Regions from separate parts of the Bacillus sp. iso_77 genome, predicted to be linked through region 2. Evidence: riboswitches for the same ligand, from Rfam matches in the RefSeq annotation. Region 2 holds a riboswitch; each other region holds the start of a gene.
What was found. Region 2 has a riboswitch for S-adenosylmethionine ahead of AC0VYC_RS05435 (bifunctional homocysteine S-methyltransferase/methylenetetrahydrofolate reductase). Riboswitches for the same ligand answer to the same signal wherever they lie in the genome.

Region 1 (3,280 bases), 1.3 Mb from region 2:
CTACGGCTTCATTTATGTCGACCGCGACAATGAAGGCAACGGTACATTAGATAGAAAGAAAAAGAAAAGCTTTGATTGGTATAAACAAGTGATTGCGACAAATGGAAAGCATTTAGACGCATAAAAAAGAGAGACAAACCGCTGATCAAACGGTTTGTCTCTTTTTATTGTGAGTGGACTATGATGTCCACACTTGATCCGCAATCTCAATCACATGACGCAGCTTTTCCCATTGCTGTTCTTCTGTTAACAAATTGCCTTCCTCTGTTGAGGCGAATCCACATTGTGGGCTCAAACAGATTTGGTTGATGTCCACATATTGTGCCGCTTCCTCGATTCTTCTTTTGATCTGATCAACGGGTTCAAGTTCCCCATACTTTGAAGTGACAAGACCTAGTACGATTTGAAGGTTTGAATTTTTCACATAACGAAGGGGTTCGAATCCGCCAGAACGGTCATCGTCGAATTCTAAGAAGAGACCATCCAAATCCAGACCGGCAAAAATCGTTTCTGCCGCTGCCTCATAACCACCTTCGGCTGCCCAAGTTGATTTAAAGTTACCACGGCAAATGTGCATGGTGATCACTAAATCATCTGGTCGATCGGCAACCGCTTCATTGATTGTTTTCGCAAACGATTCACGCAGTTCATCTTCCTCGCGGCCAAAAGCTTTGATTTGTTCATGTCCTTTTTCAGAAAAGAACACGGCCCATGCTGTATCATCCAGCTGTAGATAACGGCAGCCTGCATCATAAAAAGCACGGATGGCTTTTTTATAAGCCTGTGCCACGTCATGGTGAAAATCATCTAAGCTGTCGTACACACCTTCTTCAAGCTTTCCACGGAAAAAGAGCATATTCGGACTTGGAATCGTCATTTTAGCCGTATGATCACCCGCGATGCTGTGAAGGAAGCGATAATCCTCCAGCATTGGATGATCAGTAAAATCAATCTTACCTGTTACTTTGATGCCTCTGGCTTTTGTTGTCGTATTGTGGAATTGAATGCCTTGGTCTGCTTCAAATCCTTCGACCCCATCTAGCCCTTCTAGAAAGTCAAAATGCCACCAAGCACGTCTGAACTCTCCATCTGTGACAACCTCTAATCCAATCTCCTTTTGCTTCTCGACAATACGAGTAATTTCTTCATTTTCAATTTGTCGGAGCTGCTCTGCTGTGAGTGTACCGTCTGCTTTTTGCTTGCGGGCTTCTTTGATGCGTTCAGAACGAAGTAAACTCCCTACTTGATCTGCGCGAAATGGCGGCTTTGTCGTTTTCTTACCAATGGTTTGTACTTGTGTCATGTTGAATCCCTTCTTTCTTCAGGTTATAAATCAAATAAAAAAGCTCTTCCTTGGATAAGGAAGAGCATCATATACTGTGAGATCTCTGCCTTATCTTCAAACAAGCATCAGCTTGTTTAAGGAATTAGCACCATTCTGTTCCTAGGAACAGCGGTTGCCGGGTTTCACAGGGCCAGTCCCTCCACCACTCTTAATAAGGTTACCTTTGATTTAATTTTCTTAATAAACACAATTATTCAATCTTTTTGAGAAAAAGTCAATGGTTTTTCCTATTTATTTTCCTACATAAACAAATCAGCGACGAGAACACCAGCTAATCCAACAAGTGAAAGAACAGTCACCATCAATGTCCAAGTTTTAAAAGTTTGAGCCATCGACAGATTAAAGTATTCTTTGTAAATCCAGAAACCCGCATCATTCACGTGAGAGAATGTAATACTGCCGGCGCCTGTTGCAATTACCATTAATTCTGGGCTGACTCCCGTCAAACCAATCAGCGGTGCAGAAATGCCAGCTGCTGTGAGACCCGCGACAGTCGCTGACCCTAAAGAGACACGAAGGACAGCTGCAATCAGCCAAGTGAGGAGCAGAGGAGACAGTGTGCTTCCTTGCATAATCCCTGCAATGTATTGATCAACACCGCTGTCAATGAGAACCTGTTTAAAAGCACCGCCGCCTGCAATGATCAATAGAATCATCGCAATGGAGCCAATTGAATCCTTAATCGATTTCATGACGTCCTGCATGCTCTTTCCTCTGCCAAGACCAAATGTGTAGATGGCAAGCAGCACAGAGATTAATAGGGCAATCGCCGGCTCACCTAAAAACTCAGCCGCCGGTAGCAGCGGGGAGGACGGGAAGAAAATTTCTAAACATGCTCTGAATGTCATGAGCAATACAGGTAAAATAGCGGTGAAAATACTAATGCCGAAGCTTGGCATTTCCTCTTCTGTAAATTCCTTTGGATTAAACAAGTCCTTTGGAATGTGTGCATGCAGTTGATCTTTCTTAAATAGTTTCGTAAACAAAAGTCCGCCTACTAAAACAGCAGGAATGGCTAAAATAATTCCAACCAATAAGGTTTGTCCCATGTTGGCTTGAAATACATTGGCAATGGCTGTCGGCCCTGGGTGAGGAGGGAGGAAGCCATGTGTTGTAATGAGTGCAGCGACGAGCGGCATTCCCACATACAACACAGGAAGTCTTGCGGCTTGAGCAATGGTAAAGACTAATGGAATAAGAATAATGAATCCGGTTTCATAAAATAGAGCAATTCCGATAACAAATCCAGTCAGCATCGTCGCCCATTGGATTTTCCCGATACCAAAGCGGTCGATGAGTGTCATGGCAATACGCTGAGCACCGCCAGAATCAGCCATCAATTTACCAAGCATCGCTCCAAAGCCAAGAACCAACGCCAGATGGCCGAGTGTACTTCCAAGCCCTTTTTCGACTGAAGCAATCGCTTCAAGTGGTGACATGCCTTCTAAAACGGCAACGATTAAAGAGACAATAATCAACGAAATGAAAGCGTTTAACTTAAAGACAACCATGAGTAAAAGTAATAACAAAACGCCAAGTCCGATAAAAACTAACGACATGATCTTTCCTCCTTTGTGCTGCATAAGGGAGCGTGAACGCCCCCTCTGCTTTATCCTTCAAGTATGTCTACTGCTTCTTTTAACGTATCCTTTGAGCCAACATTTCCCGGGAAAATCACATAAGACATAAATGGGAATTTGCTTTCTTCTCCTGTTTGCCAAACGGGAATACCTGGTCTGATTTGACCTGCGACGGTCGCACGTTTGACGCTGAGTCCTCTTGTTCCAATATCGCTAGAGGTGATTCCACCTTTGGCAATGAGGTACTTAGGGCGAATGGAGAGGCGCTGAACAATGCTTGTCACAGCATCACTAATCTGAACAGACAGTTTCAATTCTTCCTCTTGACGATCGTCCCCAAGATCAAGCCGTTCTC
Region 2 (3,280 bases):
GATAGCCCCTCGTTAAATTGTTTGATCAGACGGATCAAATCAAAGGAGGTTAAATCATACACAGATGTCGCACCTGGGAAGTCTCCAATTTTAGACGGATCGCCTGTGATGGCTAAAATATCGGTTAGTCCAAGCGTGTCCAGTCCCATTAAGTGGGATTGGAGTCCAATCAAATTGCGATCACGACATGTGATATGGACAAGTGAACGCATATCAAGCTGCTGTTTTAATAAAGCGCCGCATGCCACATTGCTAATACGCGGGGTAGCTAGAGAGTTATCGGCCAGTGTGAGGGCATCAATGCCTGCACTTTTTAATTCGTTCGCTGCGATAAGGAATTTTTCAAAGTTCAGCTTCTTCGGCGGGTCCAGCTCGACGATAATCGAACGTTTTTTCACAGCAAGCTCGTCAAGACCTGGTTCTGTTCGTTGATCTTGGATGGAAATGATTTCTTCTTTTAATACTTTCACTTCTTTTTCGGTGATAGGTGCTAAATCTTTGACCGCCTCAGCCATGGCGCTAATATGCTGAGGGGTTGTTCCGCAGCAGCCTCCAATGATTCGTGCGCCTTGATTTCTAAACTCAAGTGCACTTTTTCGGAAATAATCATTATCTGTATCATAGACGAGTCTGCCTTCTTCAAGGGAGGGGAGACTACTGTTTGGATAGACAGATAAATGCGAATTTTGCAAAAGTGGAACGCCTTCAAGTGCCTGAATCATATGATAAGGGCCTAATCGGCAGTTAATGCCGACGACATCAGCGCCAAGTGAGGATAATTCAGATAAACCGTCTTTTAGCGGTGTACCGTCCTGCAATACACCTTGCTCATGCATGGAGACGTTCATGACAATCGGAAGCGCTGTTTCTTTGCGAGCAATCTCAAGAACGGCTTTTGCTTCTTCAATATCGTAATACGTTTCAAGCAGTAACCCATCAGGCTCTTCATTTAAAAGGATATAGAGCTGTTCTCTAAAGCTCCGTTTAATCTCGTCTAAAGAGTAGGCATTTTTGTTAAATGTTCGAATGCCGCCGATTGTTCCGAGGACATAAGCTGAGCCAGCGGCTGCTTTGGCAATTTGTACAGCTTTTGTGTTGATGCGTTTTGTTTCTTCCTCTAAACCGTAGCGGGATAGTTTAATATAATTCGCACCGTATGTGTTCGTTTGAATAATGTCCGCTCCAGCTTGCACATATGCTTCGTGCACTCTTTTGACTTCATCTTCTTTTGATAAATTTAATTCTTCAAAGCAGCGGTCAATGCCATAAGAGTATAAAAGTGTTCCCATTGCTCCATCAGCAATCAGTACGCGATTTTGTAAGTCTTGTAATAGGCCCATTGGTTTCCTCCTTATTTCTATGTAACAAAAAAAGCCTTCTGATAAGAAGAAGACTTTTTGGCTGTATTGAAATTCTTCTCCTTATCTTCCAAGCAGTTGCTTGCTGGATTTAGCACCTTGGTCATAGAAAATAGATTTCTACTACACCGGTTGCTGAGGCTTCACAGGGCCAGTCCCTCTGCCTCTCTTGATAAGAAAGCGATATGAACATGTCAATGAATTGAACTTCCATCAACTGTATCGAAAAAATCGGAAATAATCAATGGAAAATTTGAAATTTATCGAAAATTTATAAATTGGACGTCAATCGGTAAATCTGCCTTGCGCATGAGCGCCATCACTTCTTGTAAATCATCTTTATTTTTTCCTGTCACACGCACTTGGTCATCTTGAAATTGCGACTTTACTTTTATACCAGATTGTTTGATCAAGGCATTGATCTTTTTGGCATTGTCCTTATCAATCCCGCTAATCAGCTTTGCACGCTGGCGAACGGTTCCACCTAGGGCATGTTCTGTTTTTCCGTAGTCAATGTTTTTAGTCGGTACGTTTCGTTTAATCAGTTTTGTCACAAGGACATCCTTTAGCTGCTCCAGCTTGAAGTCATCATCAGAAATGAGAACGAGTTCTTCTTTTTCTAGTGAAATATCACTTTTACTTCCTTTAAAATCATAACGGTTTTTAATTTCTTTCAGTGCTGCTTGAATGGCGTTTTGCACTTCTGGCAGCTCCACCTTCGATACAATATCAAATGAACTTTCTTTTGCCATCACATATGACCTCCAACTATAGATATTGCGTCTATTTTATCATGCCCATAGGGGAAGAAGAAACTTTATCGAAGCGAGTTCAGATGCATGCGGTATAATTCAAGTACAGTTTGTCCACTTTAGCTAACAGAACTAGAGATGTTCATGATGACAGAAGTATAGTAGAATAAAGTGAATCAAAAGATGAACGAACGCTCTTTTAAGGGCAGATAGGAAGGAAGAGAACATGAGACCAGGTGAGCAACTGACCTTGCAAATAGATAACGAGATGGAATACGGCTACTTTTTAACAGATGGCGAAGATTCTGTTCTCCTACATCGCAGTGAGATGACAGAGGATATTGGAGATCGTGATGAAGTAGAGGTCTACTTATATGTAGATCATGAGGAAAGACTGGCAGCGACGATGAAAATTCCTAAAATCAATGCACATACATACGATTGGGTAGAAGTCGTAGACGTTGTAGAAGATATGGGTGCTTTTGTCGATATAGGTTTGTCAAAGGATGCACTTGTTGCAACTGAACACCTCCCGCCTTTTGAGGAAGCGTGGCCGAAAAAAGGCGACAAACTATACTGTATGCTCAAAGTGACAAGTTACGGGAGAATGTTCGCAAAACCAGCCACTGAAGATGTGATCAGTGAATTATTTACTGAGGCGCCAGAAACGTTAATGAACAAAGAAATGACGGGAACGATTTATCGCTTAATTGCGACAGGTTCTTTTATGCTGACAGATACAGGCGTGCGTGGGTTTATCCACCGCACGGAACGAAAGGAAGAGCCTAGATTAGGATCGACCGTGACAGGACGCGTCATTGCAGTGAAAGAGGACGGAACCGTGAACGTTTCTCTGCTGCCTAGAAAACAGGATGCATTATCTGTCGATGCAGAAGAAATTTTAACTTACATGAGAACGAGAAACGGTGCAATGCCTTACGGGGATAAAAGTGATCCAGAAGATATCCGAGAAAGATTTCAAATGAGCAAAGCAGCCTTCAAACGAGCATTAGGTCATCTGATGAAAAATGATCTTGTTTACCAAAAAGAAGGATGGACATACGAGAAAAAGTGAGCATTTGCTCACTTTTTTTATTTTTATCATAAATAATGGTTTTTTTCAGTGAAAAAAGTCATGAAAAAAGCTGAAAATCCTTCACTTTATCATTG
Region 3 (3,280 bases), 1.6 Mb from region 2:
ATTTTTCATCTTCATAAGAAAGCGGCTGCTTTCCGTGTTCAACATCTATAATACTTAAACGTCTAAATCCAAATCCTACATGCTCATCATGAAAGTACCCCTCATCATCCGGACCTCGATGAACGATGAGACGATTCATTTGCTTAATTAACTCTTCCTGCTCAGTAGTTTCGGACAATGGACGGTGATTAAATACACCAACAAACCCACACATATTATTGCCTCCACGTTATGTTATTTCTTAAAAGTAGACCTATAATTAGACAGTATTTTGTCCAATTTTGTTTCACATTTTTACGCTTTTTGTAGAATTTTTTTTAATCAAAAGGAAAACCGCTTAAAATAAGCGGTTTTGTATGTTGTTATTCTCCTAATGCTTCCTTGCGAAGCGTGTCGGCTTTATCCGTTTTTTCCCATGGAAGATCCAAGTCATGACGGCCAAAGTGTCCGTATGCAGCGGTTTGTTTATAGATCGGACGACGTAAGTCAAGCATTTTAATAATGCCAGCTGGACGAAGATCAAAGTTTGCACGTACCACTTCAATTAATTTCTCTTCAGAGGCTTTTCCTGTTCCAAATGTATCAATTGAAATGGAGACAGGCTGTGCAACACCAATTGCATAAGCAAGCTGTACTTCACATGAATCTGCAAGACCAGCTGCTACGATGTTTTTCGCTACATAGCGAGCCGCATATGCTGCAGAACGGTCAACCTTCGTTGCATCCTTACCAGAGAAAGCACCGCCACCGTGACGAGCATACCCGCCATAAGTATCAACGATGATTTTACGTCCAGTTAAACCAGCATCCCCTTGAGGTCCACCGATAACAAAGCGGCCTGTTGGGTTGATGAAGTATTTTGTTTCTTCATCGATCAGTTCACTTGGAACGACAGGGCGGATGACATGCTCTTTTAAGTCGCTTTGAATTTGTTCAAGCGTCACTTCTGGTGCATGCTGTGTAGAAATAACCACCGTATCAATACGAACTGGTTTGTTTTGTTCATCATATTCAACTGTTACTTGAGTTTTTCCGTCTGGACGAAGGTATGCAAGTGTTTCATTCTTGCGTACTTCTGTTAAACGGCGAGATAATTTATGTGCAAGAGAAATCGGCAGTGGCATAAGCTCTTCAGTTTCGTTGTTTGCAAAACCAAACATCAGACCTTGGTCACCTGCACCGATTGCATCAATTTCTTCTTCAGTCATTGTTCCTTCACGTGCTTCAAGCGCTTTGTCTACACCTTGCGCAATATCAGCAGACTGTTCATCAATTGATGTAAGAACCGCACATGTTTCCGCATCAAAACCATATTTCGCACGTGTGTAGCCAATTTCCTTAATCGTGTCACGCACCGTCTTTGGAATGTCGACATAAGTAGACGTTGTAATCTCACCGCTTACTAATACGAGACCGGTTGTTACAGAAGTTTCACAGGCAACACGTGCATTTGGATCTTTCTTTAAAATTTCATCCAAAATGCTGTCTGAAATTTGATCACAGATTTTATCTGGATGTCCTTCGGTCACTGATTCTGAAGTAAATAAACGACGATTTTGACTCATAATGGCTATTTCCTCCTGTACAAGACCACATCATCCCAAGATGAGGCCTCCAATATGATACGGAACTCGTTCCCTCTTATATTTCAACATGTTTATATTAGAGATGTTATTGGCAATTTGTTCATATGATATCCCAAAAATAAAAAAACCATTTCCTTCATTGCGAGGAAAGGGTCTGAGATCGCATGCCTTTCACTCTTATCGCTCAAGGTGTTCTTGTACCTTGCATCAGGTTAGCACCTTGGTTTCTCAGCATGTTCATGCCTTTTTCATAAGAAACCGGTTGCTGGGCTTCATCGGGCCTGTCCCTCCACCAACTCGGGATAAGAGTATCCGTTCAATAAGATATCTTATCTTAAACCCTTGCGTCATGTCAATGGTTCATAGGAATTATCTCCCCTTTTTTTCACCTCATCATTAGCATCACCAAAAAGCATATTTTCATAGCAGAAATGAAAAAACACACACAAAAATGTTTAAATAGTATAGACTATTATTATCAATGTGTTATACTAATCAAAACAAACAAATTCAACGGTAAAGGAAGGGTTTTTTTATGAACTCAGTGGATTTAAAAGAAGATTTGCAGTCATTGCTCTCATTAGAAAATACGCACCAAAATTTATCTGTTCCGAAACTTGTTGAAAAGATTTTGGCACGTAATGAAGGCGTTTTAACTTCAACTGGTGCTGTCCGCGCCACAACGGGTGCCTACACTGGACGTTCGCCTAAAGATAAATTCATCGTAAAAGAAGAAAACTCTGAACATAAAATTGATTGGGGTCAAGTCAATCAGCCGATCTCGAAAGAGGCATTTGATCGTTTATATACAAAGGTTGTGTCATACTTAAAAGAACGTGATGAACTATTTGTCTTTGATGGTTTTGCAGGTGCTGACGAAAAATACCGTATGCCAATTACAGTTGTAAATGAATTCGCTTGGCACAATCTCTTTGCAAAGCAGCTATTCATCAGACCTGATGGATCAACACCATCATCAAACGAAAAACCTTTCACCATCTTATCTGCACCTCACTTTAAAGCAGATCCTGAAACAGATGGCACAAACTCTGAAACGTTTATTATCGTTTCTTTTGAAAAACGGACGATTCTGATCGGTGGAACAGAATATGCAGGAGAGATGAAAAAATCCATTTTCTCTGTTATGAACTACCTGCTTCCTGAACAAGATATTTTATCAATGCACTGCTCTGCTAACGTCGGTCAAGAAGGCGATGTTGCTTTATTTTTCGGCCTTTCAGGTACTGGAAAAACGACGCTTTCTGCAAGTGCAAGCCGCAAGCTGATTGGAGACGATGAGCATGGCTGGTCTAACACAGGTGTCTTCAATATTGAAGGCGGATGCTATGCAAAATGTGTGAACTTAAGTGAAGAAAAAGAACCACAAATTTACAAAGCCATCAGCTTCGGATCAGTGCTTGAAAATGTAGTACTTGATGAAGAAACACGTGAAGCAGATTATGATGACACATTCTTTACTGAAAATACACGTGCGGCTTACCCAATCGAAATGATTGATAACATCGTGAAACCAAGTATTGCAGGTCACCCATCTGCCATCGTCTTTTTAACAGCTGATGCATTCGGCGTTTTACCTCCAATCAGCCGTTTAACGAAAGAACAAGCCATGTACCACTTCTTGAGCGGTTACACAAGTAAATTAGCGGGAACTGAGCGTGGCGTGACGTCACCAG

Region 1: linked by a shared signal. The riboswitch ahead of AC0VYC_RS18265 (5-methyltetrahydropteroyltriglutamate--homocysteine S-methyltransferase) and the one ahead of AC0VYC_RS05435 (bifunctional homocysteine S-methyltransferase/methylenetetrahydrofolate reductase) in region 2 are both predicted to bind S-adenosylmethionine.
Region 3: linked by a shared signal. The riboswitch ahead of metK (methionine adenosyltransferase) and the one ahead of AC0VYC_RS05435 (bifunctional homocysteine S-methyltransferase/methylenetetrahydrofolate reductase) in region 2 are both predicted to bind S-adenosylmethionine.

Annotation. Positions count from the first base shown of each region.
Region 1 covers NZ_CM149683.1:3,543,026-3,546,305, reverse strand. The annotation lists gene AC0VYC_RS18270 (glycoside hydrolase family 1 protein) at 1-124, shown strand, start outside; gene AC0VYC_RS18265 (5-methyltetrahydropteroyltriglutamate--homocysteine S-methyltransferase) at 179-1,303, opposite strand; SAM riboswitch class I at 1,391-1,503, opposite strand; gene AC0VYC_RS18260 (gluconate:H+ symporter) at 1,585-2,904, opposite strand; gene AC0VYC_RS18255 (four-carbon acid sugar kinase family protein) at 2,955-3,280, opposite strand, start outside.
Region 2 covers NZ_CM149683.1:1,088,681-1,091,960, forward strand. The annotation lists gene AC0VYC_RS05435 (bifunctional homocysteine S-methyltransferase/methylenetetrahydrofolate reductase) at 1-1,340, opposite strand, end outside; SAM riboswitch class I at 1,419-1,537, opposite strand; gene AC0VYC_RS05440 (YajQ family cyclic di-GMP-binding protein) at 1,619-2,110, opposite strand; gene AC0VYC_RS05445 (CvfB family protein) at 2,337-3,185, shown strand.
Region 3 covers NZ_CM149683.1:2,710,558-2,713,837, forward strand. The annotation lists gene asnB (asparagine synthase (glutamine-hydrolyzing)) at 1-214, opposite strand, end outside; gene metK (methionine adenosyltransferase) at 363-1,565, opposite strand; SAM riboswitch class I at 1,761-1,895, opposite strand; gene pckA (phosphoenolpyruvate carboxykinase (ATP)) at 2,122-3,280, shown strand, end outside.